Regions from separate parts of the Aeromicrobium sp. YIM 150415 genome, predicted to be linked through region 2. Evidence: riboswitches for the same ligand, from Rfam matches in the RefSeq annotation. Region 2 holds a riboswitch; each other region holds the start of a gene.

Region 1 (5,147 bases), on a different contig from region 2:
GCGCGCCGAAGAAGCGTGGCCCCGGCGTCAGGAGGAGACCATGTTCCTCGGCAGCGAGGGCGAGGGCGCTTGCCCTGCGCCCGGGCAGCCGAGCCCATAAGGTCAGCCCTCCCGCCGGAATATCGATCCTCCAGTCGGGGAGTCGATCGGCGATCATCGCGGAGGTCGCATCGCGCGTCCGTCGCGCGGTGTCGAGGTGGGGTGAGCGGTCCAGCAGTCCCGCGGCGACGGCCTCGGCGACGATGAGCTGATCGAATGCCGATGCGCCCAGATCCTGGTGCAGGCGGGCTTGGACCAGGCCCGGGACTGCCGAGCGGGGCGCGCGGATCCACCCGACGCGCAGCCCGCCCCATATCGACTTCGACGCCGAGCCGATGGTGAAGGTATCGGAGCACCAGGTGGCCAGATGGGGGAGGGAGTCGCCGTCGAGTCGCAGGTCCCGGGTGGTCTCGTCGATGATCGTGGCGACCTCATGGCGGCGCAGCGTCGCGCCGACCCGGGCTCGCCGCTCGGCGTCCATCACCGCCCCGGTCGGATTGTGGAAGTCGGGGATCAGATAGGCGACCTGTGCGGAAGGTGCGGCGCGTTCGATATCGGCGAGGGGCCAGGGGTCGTCACCGATGGGCAGCGGGACGAGGCGTGCTCCGGCTCCGCCGAAGGCGTCGAAGGCATGCGGATAACTGCAGGCCTCTGTCAGCGCGCGGCCCCCGGGCCGGCAGAGGGTGCGAGTCAGGAGCGCGAGCGCTCCCTGGGCGCCGGTGGTCACGATGATCTGCTCGGGTTCGGTGGCCAGACCGTGTTCGGTGTAACGCTGCGCGAGTCGTTCGCGCAGGAGCGGCAGTCCGTCGGGGAGGTAGCCGTGGGTCGCCATCAGGCTGGGGAGTCCCTCGGTGGCGCGGTGCACGAGATGCGCGAGCTCGGGCGGTGCTGGCATCGCGGCTGTGGTGAGGGCGATGTCGTCGGGGTCGGCGGACCTGGCGAGCAGGCTCGTCGCGTTCTGTTCGGTGAGCGGGAGCCGGATGACGGTTCCGGAGCCCTGTCGCGCGCTCGCGAGTCCCCGGTCGCGCAGGACGCCGTAGGCACGCGTCGCGGTGGTGCGGCTGATGCCCGCCGCGTCGGCCAGCGTGCGTTCGCTGGGCAGCCGGGTGCCGTCGGGAATGCGACCGTCCATGACGGCCGCGGAGATGGCGGAGGCCCAGGCCCGGTAGGCGGGGCCTCCGCGTCCATGGGCCGACGGGTCCACCACGGCCACCAGGCTCGTAGCGCTCAGCTGGTGAGAGCTCATGACGCCACTCTGCGATAATTGGCTATCGAATACAAGGCCACTGGCTGCCAGGATCGGGGCATGTTCTGGGTGATTCTGGGAAGTGGACTGCTTCTGGTGGCCGTGGTGGGTACCGTGCGCGATCTGCTCCGCGACGGGTACCGGCGGGAAAGGACCCGCTGACACACGTTCACGGCCGGACGAGCACGGGTTCGGCGGCGCGCACGGTGACGGTCGTGGGAGGTCCCGAGGCGACGATGAGACCGTCGAGGCGGGTCCACGACCCGTCGTCCACTGCGTAGTCGACCTGGTATCCGGCGTCCAGGCGCACATCGATCGAGGCGGCGGTCCTGGTGTAGCGGTGCGTCACCGTGAGGTCGGGATAGGGAGTGCCCGGGTGTGAGGTGGTCTGCTGAGTGCCGTCTCCGTGATGCCATGTGAACGACACCGGGGTCGCACGGATCCGCACGGCGACGCCGAGGATGTCGACGGTCTGGTCGACCTCGGGGGCTGTGGTGTACAGATTGGTCGGCAGGTTGACGAGGGTGGTGTCCCGTGGTTCGACGGCGACGCTGAGCGGGGGCAGGTCGATCTCGCGGACGGCTCGTTCGATCTCCTCCGGCGATGGAGGCTCCGGCGTCGATCCCTGTGGAGGGTCCTCGGGGCCGGCGGTGTCCGGGGGAGGCGGGGAACACAGGAATCCGATGAGACTGCTCGGGGGACAGCGGCGCTGGATCTCGTCTTGTATGCGTTCTCGCGTGGTCGGAGGCCGGGCCTCCGGCGCCCCACCCGGCCCCGCCACCGGCCCAGGAACAACCCCCGGGCGCGGGGACCCTCGCTCGCGCCTTACTTCCTCGCCCGACACTACAACCCCCGGTTTTTCTGGGCTTGGGTCCACTCCGATACTCGTGCCCGGCGCTAACCCAAGAATCGTCACCAAGGTAAGCGCGACCGCGATCATTTTGTCTCTCCAAGACCAAATTGAGTAACAACCCAGTCCTGGTGGTAACTCAACTCGAACGAGATCGTGTCTTTGGTGGCTGAGGTGGTGCGTGGAGCGGAATCCGCGGACGTTCGATGTTGGCCTTCTGTTAAGGTTGTTTGTAGCGTCACGTACTGTTTCGAGTAGCCTTCTTCGTAGTCGATTGTTGTTGCATCTATGACGAACTTGCTCTCGCGGAAGTACCCGCCATCGTCATAGGTAGACCGGTATAAGTCCACATACTTTTGACACCCGCTACAGTCCGCTGAGGACAAGCTCCGGAGTAAGTCAGTATCTCCGGTCGACGACGCATAGTTCAGCACCTCGATGTAGTGGCGGGCGAAGGCCTCGGCGCCGGCAGGGGAGTCGTCACCGGCCAGCTCCGGCATCGCGGGCGCGGTGATCTCCGGCGACGGCGAGACCGACTCCTCGGGCGGGTCGGGGTCACCCGAACACCCCATGAGCGTCATAGCCAGCACCGGCAGGACCATCCGCCGCATCTCATCACCCCCGAAGTCGATGACACGAAAGTAGTGGTGAACGGTCCGTTTGTCACCTGCCGTCGGATCGCCGTGTGGACAACCCTGGCCGCGATGGTTCCGCGGAGGCTGCTACGGTCGGGCACGACACGACCACGCCGGGGTGCCCATGAGGGCTGAGAACACACCCGCCGAACCTGATCCGGTTAACACCGGCGCTAGGGAGCCGTATGACGTCCGATCTGTCCGTCGACGCCGTCGTCGACACCGCCCGTGCGGTGCGCGAGCGCACTCCGCTCGTGCAGTGCATCACCAACTACGTCTCGATGGACGTCGCTGCCAATCTGCTCAACGCCGCACACGCCTCCCCGGCGATGGTGCACGACGTGAACGAGGCCGCCGAGATGGCCACGATCGCCTCGGCGGTCACCGTGAACATCGGCACCCTGAGCCCGCCTTGGGTCGAGGGGATGCACGCTGCCGCGAGCACGGCGCACGATCGCGGCATACCGTGGATCCTCGACCCGGTCGCGGTCGGCGCCACCGCCTACCGTCGCGAGACGGTCACCGCGTTGCTCGCCCATCGCCCCACCGTCATTCGTGCCAACGCCAGTGAGATCCTCGCCATCGCGACCTCCCGAGGCGCCGGTCGCGGTGTCGACAGCACCGACGACTCCATCGCCATCCGCCACGAGGCGGAGAAGCTCGCTGGAGCGCTCGGATCGGTCGTCGTGGTCAGCGGCGCCACCGATGTCGTCACCGACGGTGAACGCACGGCGCTCGTCGAGGGCGGCGATCCGCGGATGCCGCTGATCTCAGCCCTCGGCTGTGCGGCGTCGGCTTTGGTCGCGGCGACCTGCGCGTGTGCGCCCGATCCCTGGGTGGGCGCCGTCACCGCGATGGCGGCACTGGCCGACGCGGGCGAGGTCGCGGGCCGTTCGGCCTCAGGCCCCGGCACGCTCCGCCCGGCGCTGCTGGACGCTCTCTATCTGCAGCAGCCCGACGATCTGCGAAAGGTCGTCCGACGATGAACTTCACTCATGGCGTGTATCTGGTGACCGAACCGGTCGACGGGATCACGGACATCGCCGTCGCCGCGTCGCGAGGCGGACTCGACCTGATCCAGGTCCGTGACAAGACGGCCTCCACCGCGCAGCTCGTCGAGATCGCCGGGATGATCCGGTCCAGGGCGGGCGTGCCGGTCATCGTGAACGACGATCTCGATGCAGCCGCGAAGGTCGACGGTATCCACGTCGGCGTCGAGGACATTCCGCCGGCGCGAGCACGAGAGGCCCTTGGGGCCGAGGCGATCATCGGTTGGTCCGTCAACGACATCGCGCAGCTCGACGACGTCGAGCAGGTCCGCGCGTGCGACTACCTGGCCGTCAGTCCCGTGTGGGCGACGCCGACCAAACCCGATCACGAGGCACCGCTCGGGCTCGAGGGTGTGCGGGCGATCGCGGGACGGTCGCCGGTGCCCGTGGTCGCGATCGGGGGCATCGACGTCGAGCGTGCGGCGGAGGCGATGGCGGCAGGCGCGGACGCCGTGGCGGTGGTCTCGGCCGTCACCCGGGCGTCCGATCCGCACCAGGCCGTACGAGCTCTCGGCGCCGCTGTGAGCCGAGGGAGGGTCCGATGAGCGAACCGGTCATGTTGACGATCGCCGGGTCCGATCCGTCCGGCGGGGCCGGTGTGCAGGCCGACCTCAAGACCGCGACGGCTCTCGGGGTCTACGGCGCGAGCGTCCTCACGGCGCTGACGGCGCAGAACACCACCGGCGTCCGCGGCATCCACCCGGTCCCCGCGCGGTTCGTCGGTGAGCAGCTCGACGCCGTGCTGGAGGATCTGGACGTACGGGCGGTCAAGATCGGCATGCTCGGCGATGCCGACGTGATCGAGGCGATCGCTTCGCGGCTGCGGGAGCGCCCCGAGATCCCGTTGGTGCTCGACCCCGTCATGGTCGCCACCTCGGGGGATCGGCTGATCCCCGAGACCGCGGTCGCGGGGATCGTCGAGTCGCTGCTGCCGATCACCGACCTGGCGACTCCGAACCTGCCTGAGACGGCGGTGCTCGCCGGTCTCGATGTCCGTTCGCCCGATGATTTCGAGGCCGCCGGCCGAGCCGTGTTGGCCCGCGGCGCGCGGAACGTCCTCGTCAAGGGCGGGCATCTCGACGGCGATGAGGTGATCGACGTGCTCGTCTCGGCGGACGGCGCGGGTCGCCTGATCAACGCGCGGATCGAGACCCCCAACACCCACGGCACCGGATGCACCCTGTCCGCGGCGGTCGCGGCGCGGCTGGCGCTCGGTGATCTGATGGCCGACGCGGTGGTGACCGCGCGCGCGTATCTTCAGCGTGCGCTCATCGCCTCGGTCGATCGCCGGATCGGCGCCGGACACGGGCCCGTGGACCATCTGGTCG
Region 2 (5,147 bases):
CGCGGTCCTGGCCGACCGTCGGCTCGTCGAGCGCCACCAGCCCGGGCCGGTGTGCGAGCGCGCTGATCATCGCCAGGCGTCGCTGCTCACCACCGGACAACCGATAGGGATGCGAGGGCCCGAGACGCGCCAATCCCACCAGCTCGAGCAGCGCGTCGACGTCGACCGATGCTCCCAGCGCCGTCGCCGTCCTCGAGATCTCCTCACGCACCGAGGTCGTCAAGAACCCGAGTTCCGGATTCTGCGGCACCCAGCCCATCCGCCGGGCCAGATCAGGTGAGCGGAGACGGCTGAGATCCGGCGCGATCGTTCCCGACCGTGGACGCACCAGTCCCGTCATCGCCACCAGCGCGGTCGACTTGCCAGAGCCGCTCGGGCCGGTCACCGCGAGGACCCGGCCCGGATCGACTCGCGCGTCGAAACCGCTCAACGCGGTCGAACGTCGCGATCCGCGGATCGTCCTGGTCACCAACTCGACCGTCAGATCACGGGCCACCACAGGATCGGGATCGGCGACCGGTTTCACCAGATCGAGCGGGACGTCGAAGGGATGGGGCGGCGGTGCCCCGGGCATCCAGAGCCCCGGCTGACCACCTGAGGCGAGGAACCCCTCCACCGTGCCGTCGAACGCGATCGTCCCACCGGGCGCGAGAGCGACCACGCGGTCCACGTGATCCAGCCACGGCTCGAAACGATGCTCCACCACGAGCAGAGTCCGGCCGCCGAGGGCACCGACGACCGCATCGCGTACCTGACTCGCCGTAGCGGCATCGAGCATCGACGTCGGTTCGTCGAGCAGGACGAGGTCCGGCTCGGTGGCGAGCACCCCGGCGAGCACGAGCCGCTGCTGCTCACCCCCGGACAACGCCGAGGCGAACCGATCCCGGTCGTATCCCAGCCCCACCGCCGCGAGCGCGGCATCGACCCGACGCCAGATCTCGTCGCGAGGCAGCCCCAGGTTCTCCGGCCCGAACGCGACATCGCGGCCGATCCGCTCGGCCACGATCGCATCCGCCGGATTCTGCAGGACGAGCCCGAGCCGTCCGTCGACCTCGACCTCGCCCGTCGCCTCTCCGGAGATCGTCGTGCCGAGGGCACCGGCGAGCGCGTGCAGGAGGGTCGACTTGCCGCTGCCGCTCGGCCCGACCACGAGCACACGCTCCCCCGCGCGGATGCTCAGCTCCACTCCGGCGATCGTCGCCCGCTTGCGCCCGACCGGGCGCCAGGAGAATCCGCGGAAGCGCGCGGCTCCGCGGCTCACCTAGACCTCGACGGTGTTCTCGCGTCCCGCGGCGAAGGAGTCGAGCACACCCGCCTTGGCGAACGCTCGCGTCAACGCCCAGCCGCCCACGCCGGCCACCAGGACGCCGGACGCGACGAAGAAGCCCAGGTGCGCGAGCTTGTAGCCGAAATCCCAGTCGGCGTAGTACGAGAACCACTCGTAGACCGCTTCGAAGGCCGCGGCCATCGCGCCGGCGAGGGCGGCGACCCCGATGCCGAACCGCCGGTAGAAGAACAGCAGGAAGACCAGCTCGGCGCCGAGCCCCTGGAAGAGACCGGAGGCGAAGACGCTGAACCCCCACTGCGTGCCGCCGACGATGATCGCGGACACGGCGGCCGCGATGAACTCGGTGGCGAAGGCGGCCCCGGGCTTACGGATGATCAGGCCGCCGACCACGCCCGCGAGCAGCCACACGCCGCCGAGGAATGCCGAGGAGGGCGGGAAGGCGAACAGCGCGACATTGCTGATCGGCTCGTAGAGCTTGCCCCAGGCCCAGAAGACGACACCGAAGGCGACGCCCAAGGTGGCGATGGTGACGAGATCGATGGTGCGGTACCGCAGATCGATCGATGAACGGGTTGCAGAACTCATCGTGACTCCCTTCGCCGGTGCTAACCGGAGCAGGTTCAAGGGTCTGCGGCTTCTCCGCACTCTCAGCGCCCTCTGCTTGGCGCTCCCCTGTCGTTGTGCCACCCACCGTACACCGGAAGCTCAGCGAGGCGGGGGCACCATCCGTCCGCGAGAACGACGAGGCCCCGGGGGGGTTCGCTGGCTGACGCCGCTACGCCGTTCGTCCCGGGGCTCTCTGTCTGAGTCGAAGTCTACGCTCCCGAGCAGACAGGACCAGCAGAGGAGATCACCGTGATCCGCGATCCATGGACGATCCACGCCCTGCTCTCACCTGCTCGGATGCATCCGTACCTCGCCGTCTCAGCCGGCGACTGGCCGAAGGCCCTGATCCTCTACGACTGGAACACCTCCATCAGCTCAGCCTTCTTCGAATCGCTCCACTACCTCGAGGTCGGACTCCGCAACGCGCTCGACCGGGCGGCAACGGAGCGGGTGGGGGACGACTGGCTGACGAGCGATCGGTCACGTCTCACGAAACGGTCCCGTGCGGTGGTCGCCATCGCCCGGAGCCGAGCGGGCGGGACCACCGCGTCTCACGGGAAGGTCGTGGCAGAGTTGCCCTTCGGCTTCTGGTGGTCCCTTCTCGCCGATGAGTACAACCGTCGCCTGTGGCAACCCGCTCTCCGCCATGCCTTCGACGGACCGGTCCGTCGCCGGAGACTGCACGCGGAACTGAATGAGATGCGACGACTGCGCAATCGAATCGCCCATCACGAGCCGATCCACGGACGCGACCTGGCTCAGGACCACGCTCGGCTACTCGACATCGCGCTGCGAATGGGCAGACCGCTCGGAGATCACATCGCCGAGACATCCCGCGTGCCTCGGCTCCTCGCGTCGAAGCCTGTCGCGTGACTCAGGGGCGCTGTGTCACTCCAACAGGTCGGGGCGGCCGAACATCTCGGCCGTAGCCCGCGCGGAGGGGGTCCCGGCGTCGAGGTCGGCGCCATGCTCTCGCAGCACCCGCACCACGTCGTCCTCGCCTTTGAAGATCGCCCCGGCAAGCGGGCTCTGTCCACGGTCGTTGAGCCGGTTCACATCGGCCCCGCGTTCGGCGAGCGCCGCCACCGCAGCCGGATGGCCGTGGTAGGCCGCGAGCATCAGCAGCGTGTTGCCGCTCGCATCGGTCAGATCGACCGGGGCACCGGCGTCGACATAGGCGGCCAACCGCTCGGCATCACCGGCACGCGCCTCATCGAACAGCTGGTGCGCGAGTTCGACGAGCTTCGGATCGGGTTCGGTGGCCATCGCGCCAGGATAACGACCCTCAGCGTGCCACGCGGGTTCGTCCTAGGCTCGGACCATGAGCATCGCGACCGATCTCGTGCTGGTGGCCACCGATCCGACCACCCACAAGCTGACGCTGAGCAGTGTCGACAACGACACGATCATCGGCGGGGCCCACCTCCTCGAGCTGGTCGCGGCACGGCGACTGGCTGTCGAGGGAACGGCCAAGAAGGTGCGCGTCCACGTGCTCGATGGCTCCCCCTATCCCGAGCCGGAAGTGGAGGATGCGCTCGCTCGCATGCGCGACGGCAAGACCCGCAAAGCGAGCGACGCCGTGAGCCGGCTCGGAAAGAACGGCGTCCAGAACGCCTATCGCCGCCTCGTCGGCGCCGGACAGGTCCGCGACCGGAAGGAGAGCATTCTCGGCTTCGGGCTGCGACGCTATGACGTGGTCGACATCGCCCGCCGCGAGGACCTCATCGCCCGCGTGCGAGGCACCCTCCTCCAGGGGTTGCCCGTCGACGCCACCTCCGGTCCGCTCATCGGCCTGCTCCAGGCGAGCGACCAGCTCAAGCTGGTGACCAGCCGCGAGGAGCGCAAACCCGCGAAGGCCGCCGCCAAAGCCGTCAGCGCCGGGGACTGGGCTAGCGCAGGCGTCAAGGATGCGATCGCGGAGACGCAGACGGCCCTCGCCGTCGCCGTCTTCACCCCCACGATCATCGCCACCACGAGCTCCTGAGGTCCGGATCACCGCCGCGTCACCGCTCCATCGGTGGACCCGTCCACCACAATGGGGACATGTCTTCGGTGCGTACCCCTGACCCGAATCCCGGCTGGCTGTCGGAGTTCCAGCTCGACGAGACGCGGTCGCGCGTCCCGATCCTGTACGTCGAGGCCGTGCCCGTGCGCGTGGACGCGCTCGGGCAGGTCGAGCACATCGGACTCCTGTTGCGGGGTTCGCCGCAGACCGGCGATATCGTCCACACCCTGGTCTCGGGGCGCGTGCTCCACGGTGAGTCCGTCCGCGGCGCCCTCATGCGCAATCTGGAGAAGGACCTCGGGCCCACCGCCTTCCCGCGCCTCCCAGCCACCATCACGCCCTTCACGGTCGCCGAGTACCTGCCCGTTCCCGGCGTGACCCCGATGTACGACCCCCGTCAGCACGCGGTCGCCCTGGCCTATGTCGTCCCCGTCACGGGTGAATGCGCCCCGCGGCAGGACGCGCTCGAGCTGTCCTGGCTGACGCCCGAGGACGCCGCGAGCCCTGCCGTGCTCGATCAGCTCGAGGGCGGCCGCGGGCACCTGTTGAAGCAGGCGCTCGCCCACCTCGGCGTGCCCGCGTGACGCTGGCGTACCGCCCCTCGTCGACGACGTCACCCGCCCAGCGGCGGTAGGTCATCAACCCCATCGGCGCCCGATGACGTTGATGCCGCACCTGTACCGAGGCCGAAAGGTTGATGACCTACCGCGTCCTCCGCAGGTCCGAGCGGCTGTCTCTGAAGCGCCTGCGACGATGAGGGGGTGACCCGTCGCCCCGTCAACCCCTGGCTGATGCTCATGGTCGGGATGGCCGGACAGTGGGCAGGCACGCTCGTCATCAGCACGCCACCGTTCCTCATTCCCTATCTCCACCTCTCTCAGGGCGTCAGCCTGGTGAGCGCCGGTGCGCTCGCCTCGGCCCCCGCCGTGGGCACGATGCTGACGCTCGTCGCCTGGGGTCTCGTCGTGGATCGCTATGGCGAGCGCCGCGCCATGCTGGCCGGTCTGAGCCTCGTGACGCTGGGTGCCGTCGGCACGACGACGACATCGTCGCTGGGCACCCTCTCCCTCTGGTTCTTCCTCTGCGGCGTCGGGGTCGCGAGCACCAATGCCGCCAGCGGCCGGCTCGTCGTCGGCTGGTTCCCGGCCCATCGACGAGGCCTGGCGATGGGCATCCGGCAGACCGCTCTCCCTCTCGGCGTCGGCTCTGCCGCGCTCATCATCCCCAACACCGTCGCGGGTGCCGGCC
Region 3 (5,147 bases), on a different contig from region 2:
ACGCCCACCGTCGACCGGCGCGCCGGCGGCGTCCAGCTCACGCTCGATATGCCGGGCGATGATCTCGCGCAACGTGCTGCCGGTGGATACGTCTGTCTCTTGCCCGTCGAGGACGATGGAGATCGTGCCGGCGGTCATGGTGCTCCTCCTGTGGTCGGGTCGGAACGGTGGAAGCGGTACGGGTCCAGCGCGGCGAGCATCCCGGGCTCCACCGGCAGCCGATCGACGAGATCGGCGGTCACCTCGCTGCCGAGCGGAGCGAGCAGGATCCCATGACGGAAGTAGCCGGTCGACACGACCAGGCCCGGGTCGAGTCGGCCGACGAGCGGAACATCGTCGGGAGTGCCCGGGCGTGCCCGTGTCATGGTCTCGACGAGACGGGTGTCGAGCACGCCCGGTACGAGGCGCCACGCGTCGTCGAGGAGGCGGTGCACGCCCTCCGCGCTCGGACGCGGGTCGTCATCCTCGCGGGTCGTGGCGCCGAGCACGAGACTCCCGTCGCGCCGCGGCACGAGATAGACCGATCGACCGCGGACGAGGCCGCGGACGGTTCGGGTCAGCAGTGGACGGGCGCCGCGGGACGGCTCGAGGCGGAGGATGTCGCCATAGACCGGCCGCAGCGGCAGGCGCGGAAGCTCGGGCAGAGAACCGAGACCGGTGCAGAGCACCACCTGGTCGCCACGATGCTCGGTGCCGTCGACGAGCCGCACACCCCTCGTCGCGCCGTCCTCACGGAGCAATCCGGCGACCTCGGAGCGGATGACACGATCGCCCAGCGCCTCGATCAGTGCCACGCACATCGCGCGCGGATCGATCTGGTGATCGTCCGGGAGACTGACTCCTCCGGCGATGCCGGGCGCCAGGGCGCCTTCGAGCCGCCGGGCCGCAAGGGAGGACACGCGAACCGCACGCAGACCGAGCGAGGCCTGGAGCGCGGTGAGCTCGTCGAGGGCGGCGCGGTCGGCGTGATCGGCTGCCACGACCAGGGTCTCGGTCGGCAGGTAGCCGACCTCCTCGGGCCGGCCCGGCACGAGACGCTCGACGAGGTCGGCATAGCGGCGCGCGGACTCGACCATGAGCGGATAGAGCGACGGCTGACCCCACACGACCTCCGAGGCCGGCGCGAGCATCCCGGCGGCGGCACGTGTAGCACCGGAGGCGGGAGCGGGGTCGCAGACCGTGACGTTCCAGCCGCGCTCGACGAGTCGCCAGGCGGTGGTGAGGCCGATGATCCCGGCCCCGGCGACGATGACGTCCGCCATGGTGTCCCTTCCTCCGGCGGCATGATCCGCATCAGGTCTGGCGGTCGGCACGTGGCCCTCTCAGCCCCCTCCGGGGCTCCCGCGAACACCACTAGCCTAGAGGACATGACCGATGCTCCTTCGTTCGCCGCTGCCTCGCCCGCCTCGCTCGGGGGCGCCGAACGACGTCGACGGCTGGCCGATGCGCGTCTCTATGTGTGCACGGATGCGCGGACAGGTGGGGATATCGCGGAGTTCGCGGGCGCCGCCTTCGACGGCGGGGTCGACATCATCCAGGTGAGAGACAAGACGATCGAGGCCGCGGACGAGATCGCGGCTCTCACTGCAGTGGCCGCAGTGGCCCGGCGTCATGAAACGATGTTCGCGGTCAACGACCGCGCGGACGTGGCCGCGCTCGTGGGGGCCGATATCTTCCACATCGGGCAGCGCGATCTCACCCCGGCTCAGGCACGTGGACTGCTGGGCCCCGATGTGGTGATCGGGCGGTCGACCCATGCGGTGGAACAGATCGACGCGGCCGAGGCCGATCCGGAGGTGGACTACTTCTGCGTCGGCCCGGTGTGGGAGACCCCCACCAAACCCGGCCGAGCCGCGGTCGGCCTCGATGTGCTCCGCTACGCGGCCGCGATGGCGACGAAACCGTGGTTCGCGATCGGCGGCATCGCCGCGGGCGAGCGGCTCGATGCGGTGCTCACCGCCGGCGCCGAACGGATCGTTGTGGTCCGCGCGATCACACAGGCCGCTGATCCCGCTGTCGCGGCACGCGGCCTGCGAGCGCGCCTGGGCTGAGGTGTCTCACCGGCCCTGGCCGCGCACCGAGCGCCGGTCCAGCCAGCGCGGCACTCGTCGGGCGTAGTGGTCGTAGTCGGTGCCGAACGCGGCACGGAGCGCCTTCTCCTCGACGGGGATCTGGCACCGATCGACGACGGCTATGTACAGGGCGAGAGGGACTCCGGCGGTCCACGATCGTCGCCCCACCGCGTGTGCGAGCAGAAGCCCTGCCATTCCCACGTACATGGGGTTGCGCGACCTCCGGTAGGGGCCGGTCTCGACCAATGCGGTCACTCGATCGACATCCACCGGGTTCACGGTGGTGCCTTCACGGCGGAACCTGGCCGCCGATCCTCCCAGCATCCATACGGATCCCACGGCCAGCGCCGCGGCACCGGTGAGAGACAGCGGCGTGGGGGCCGAACGTCTGGCGCACACGCTTTGAGCGACGGCCGCGACGCCGGTGAGCAGGAGAGGCGGGATTCGAGGCACGCTCATGGTCTCGCTCCCGGAACCGATCGCCATTGCAGAACGGCTGCGGCGCCGTCGAAGAGTGCCGTCGTCGCCAGCAGCGCGGTTCCCCAGCGCGAAGGGCGATGTCTGAGCATCAACGCGCAGGTGCCGACCCAGCCGACGTTCACGAGCGCCGCCCGTCGCAGGTCTCGTGCTGTCGGCCGGGTACGCGCGGAGGCCAGCAGCATCACGCCGGTGGCCCCCAGAGCGGCCCCCGCGGGCGCTCTCCATGACGATGCCGGGAGAACGAGCTCCGCGACCGAATCGCTGGCCGCGGTGACGGCTGCGGCGGCGAGGCAGCCGGCGCCGTCGGCGACGAGAACGGATCGCGCATCGAGGACCATCGCCCTCAGCCGATCTGACCCGTCACCTGCGAGCGGAGCGCGGCGACATCGCTTCCGTCCGCCCCGAAGCCGAGACTCATGATCTTCTTGCCATCGGAGGCCTGGCGGAGCGTCTTTCCGTCGACACGCAGGTCGGTCGGTGATGCAACGGCATAGCGCTTGAGGGTCATCCCGAGCGGGTTGCGGATCTGGATCTCGTTCGGCTCGACCTTGGCCATCGGGTTGACCAGCATCAGCACCCCGAGCGCGACGAGGATGCCACCCGCGGCGGTGCCGAGGCCCTGGCCGGTCAGGATCGAGGTCAGGGCGAGGAAGGCTCCGATCACCAGCTCGGCGATCGCGAGGCCACGGTGGTAACGAATCGTCATCGGCGTCATGGCGACACCTTACGTGGGCCCCGGCCGTCCACGACCAGCTATCTCGCGGCATCCCAGTTGGCGCATGGCTGGACCGATCCTCGGCGAACACCCGCGCACGGCGGCATCCGTGCAGGAGGCTCCGCGTCGACCCATGTGTCGTAGCCGTCCGATCCCGGCTGCCAGTATCCGCCGGTCCACAGCCTCGACGCGGGGTGGAAGGCGTTCATGAACATCTCGCAATCGCAGCAGCACGCGCCCAGCACGGAGAGCCGCTGCAGTAATGCCGTGGCGCGCGGCGCGGCGTGATCGCGATACGCCATCGCGAAGCGGTGGGTGTTGTCGCAACCGAACTCGGCAAACTGCCGATCGACGTAGCACACCAGACACTCCCCCGGCTTCGGCGTCAGTAGTGCGTGCGAGCTCTCCAGCAGGATCTGCTCGGCTTCGTTCTCGATGAGTTCTCTGTCCATGTCGGCACCGTCCCAGAGAGGCCCGACATTCCGTGTCGCCCGGATGCCGGGTATCCACAGGGCGAATCAGCGATCAGTCGGGCGAGCACCCTTAGGATGAGGCAGCATGTCGACCGCCCCGTTCCCCGAACCCGGCTCCACCGATGATCTGCGTGGCCTGTTGCTCGACTATCTCGATTACTACCGAGCCGTCATCACGGACAAACTCGACGGACTCGGACCCGATCAACTCGTCAGCACGAACGTGCCTTCTGGGTGGACGCCTGCAGGACTGGTCAATCACCTGGTCCATGCGGAGCGGCGATGGCTGGTCTGGGGATTCCTGGCCGAGCCCGTCGACGATCCCTGGCGCGACATGGCGCCTTCGGGCGGATGGGTGACTCTCGAAACCCGGTACGACGAGCTCGAGAGGGCGCTTCTCGACGCCGGACGTCGTACGCGGGCCATCGTCGAGGAGCACGATCTCACCGAGACCGCTGGCGTCGGCGGCCGGTTCCCGGACCACGCGTCGGCACCACAGTTGCAATGGATACTGCTGCATCTGGTCCAGGAGTATGCCCGGCACGCCGGGCATCTGGACATCGCACGTGAGGTGCTCGACGGCCACGGCGGCGCCGTCACCGACCCATAGGGGCACCACCTGGGACTTCGGGAGGGCGAAGGCGTCACCTGACGAACCCCGTGGGTGAGGCCGACGGTTCAGCCGGCTCGTGGAAGACGGGTAGCTGGTGGGTGTGTGGGGAGGCGTCGCTTGTGGTGGCGTGGGTCGGCGCCGGGTAGGAGGCGGCCTTGGCGGTCGGTGAACTCGTGGGTCGTGGGGTCGATGACGAGTGTTCCGGCATGAACCGCCCGATGGCATCTGGGACAGAGACCGATCAGGTTGGCCAGGTCGGTGGGTCCACCGCGGGACCACCAGATGATGTGATGGATATGCACCACGGGCGCCCGACATCCCGGGGACGCGCACTCGTGTCCTTGTCGGGCGAGGACCGCAGTCCGTTGCCTGGGCGTCGCCAACCGGCTACTGCGCCCGACGTCCAGGACTCCGTCCTTACCCCCGACTGCGACTGGGGTGATGTCGGCTTCGCAGATCATCTCCTGCAGCTGCCGGATACCGATGGTCCCGAACCCCACCAACTCCCCAGACCCGGCATCGTTCATCAGGGTGCTGGCGTCGATCGTCAGGGCCAGGTGCGGACGCACCCCCTTGTCCCCGGGAAGACCACCCTCCAACACCGAGTCGAGGAGTCGTTCCAGCCCGTCGACTCGCCGCTGGGCGCTCGTGCGCGGATCATCCGCGCCCTGGGGCGCCGACAGCGACTGCAACAACGTGGTGAGTTTCGCGCCGGTGGTCGAATTGAGGAACCCGTTGATGTGAACACCGTCAGGGACGGGGTTCACCTGGATATCCTCACGGGCCATGCCATC

Evidence for each region. A riboswitch is a leader RNA that binds a small molecule or an ion and turns the genes downstream of it on or off. The one in region 2 is predicted to bind thiamine pyrophosphate.
Region 1: linked by a shared signal. The riboswitch ahead of thiM (hydroxyethylthiazole kinase) and the one ahead of JL108_RS03010 (ECF transporter S component) in region 2 are both predicted to bind thiamine pyrophosphate.
Region 3: linked by a shared signal. The riboswitch ahead of thiO (glycine oxidase ThiO) and the one ahead of JL108_RS03010 (ECF transporter S component) in region 2 are both predicted to bind thiamine pyrophosphate.

What each region holds. Positions count from the first base shown of each region.
Region 1 covers NZ_JAERWM010000007.1:29,062-34,208, reverse strand. The annotation lists gene JL108_RS05160 (PLP-dependent aminotransferase family protein) at 1-1,285, opposite strand, end outside; gene JL108_RS05155 (hypothetical protein) at 1,455-2,066, opposite strand; gene JL108_RS05150 (DUF6318 family protein) at 2,222-2,737, opposite strand; TPP riboswitch at 2,875-2,968, shown strand; gene thiM (hydroxyethylthiazole kinase) at 2,956-3,756, shown strand; gene thiE (thiamine phosphate synthase) at 3,753-4,364, shown strand; gene thiD (bifunctional hydroxymethylpyrimidine kinase/phosphomethylpyrimidine kinase) at 4,361-5,147, shown strand, end outside.
Region 2 covers NZ_JAERWM010000004.1:270,837-275,983, forward strand. The annotation lists gene JL108_RS03005 (ABC transporter ATP-binding protein) at 1-1,261, opposite strand, end outside; gene JL108_RS03010 (ECF transporter S component) at 1,262-1,873, opposite strand; TPP riboswitch at 1,863-1,972, opposite strand; gene JL108_RS03015 (hypothetical protein) at 2,144-2,767, shown strand; gene JL108_RS03020 (ankyrin repeat domain-containing protein) at 2,783-3,160, opposite strand; gene JL108_RS03025 (GPP34 family phosphoprotein) at 3,216-3,878, shown strand; gene JL108_RS03030 (NUDIX hydrolase family protein) at 3,938-4,483, shown strand; gene JL108_RS03035 (MFS transporter) at 4,661-5,147, shown strand, end outside.
Region 3 covers NZ_JAERWM010000037.1:33,862-39,008, forward strand. The annotation lists gene thiS (sulfur carrier protein ThiS) at 1-138, opposite strand, end outside; gene thiO (glycine oxidase ThiO) at 135-1,262, opposite strand; TPP riboswitch at 1,253-1,355, opposite strand; gene thiE (thiamine phosphate synthase) at 1,368-2,051, shown strand; gene JL108_RS19535 (isoprenylcysteine carboxylmethyltransferase family protein) at 2,058-2,531, opposite strand; gene JL108_RS19540 (hypothetical protein) at 2,528-2,890, opposite strand; gene JL108_RS19545 (hypothetical protein) at 2,896-3,267, opposite strand; gene JL108_RS19550 (DUF2695 domain-containing protein) at 3,306-3,719, opposite strand; gene JL108_RS19555 (DinB family protein) at 3,826-4,350, shown strand; gene JL108_RS19560 (HNH endonuclease signature motif containing protein) at 4,419-5,147, opposite strand, start outside.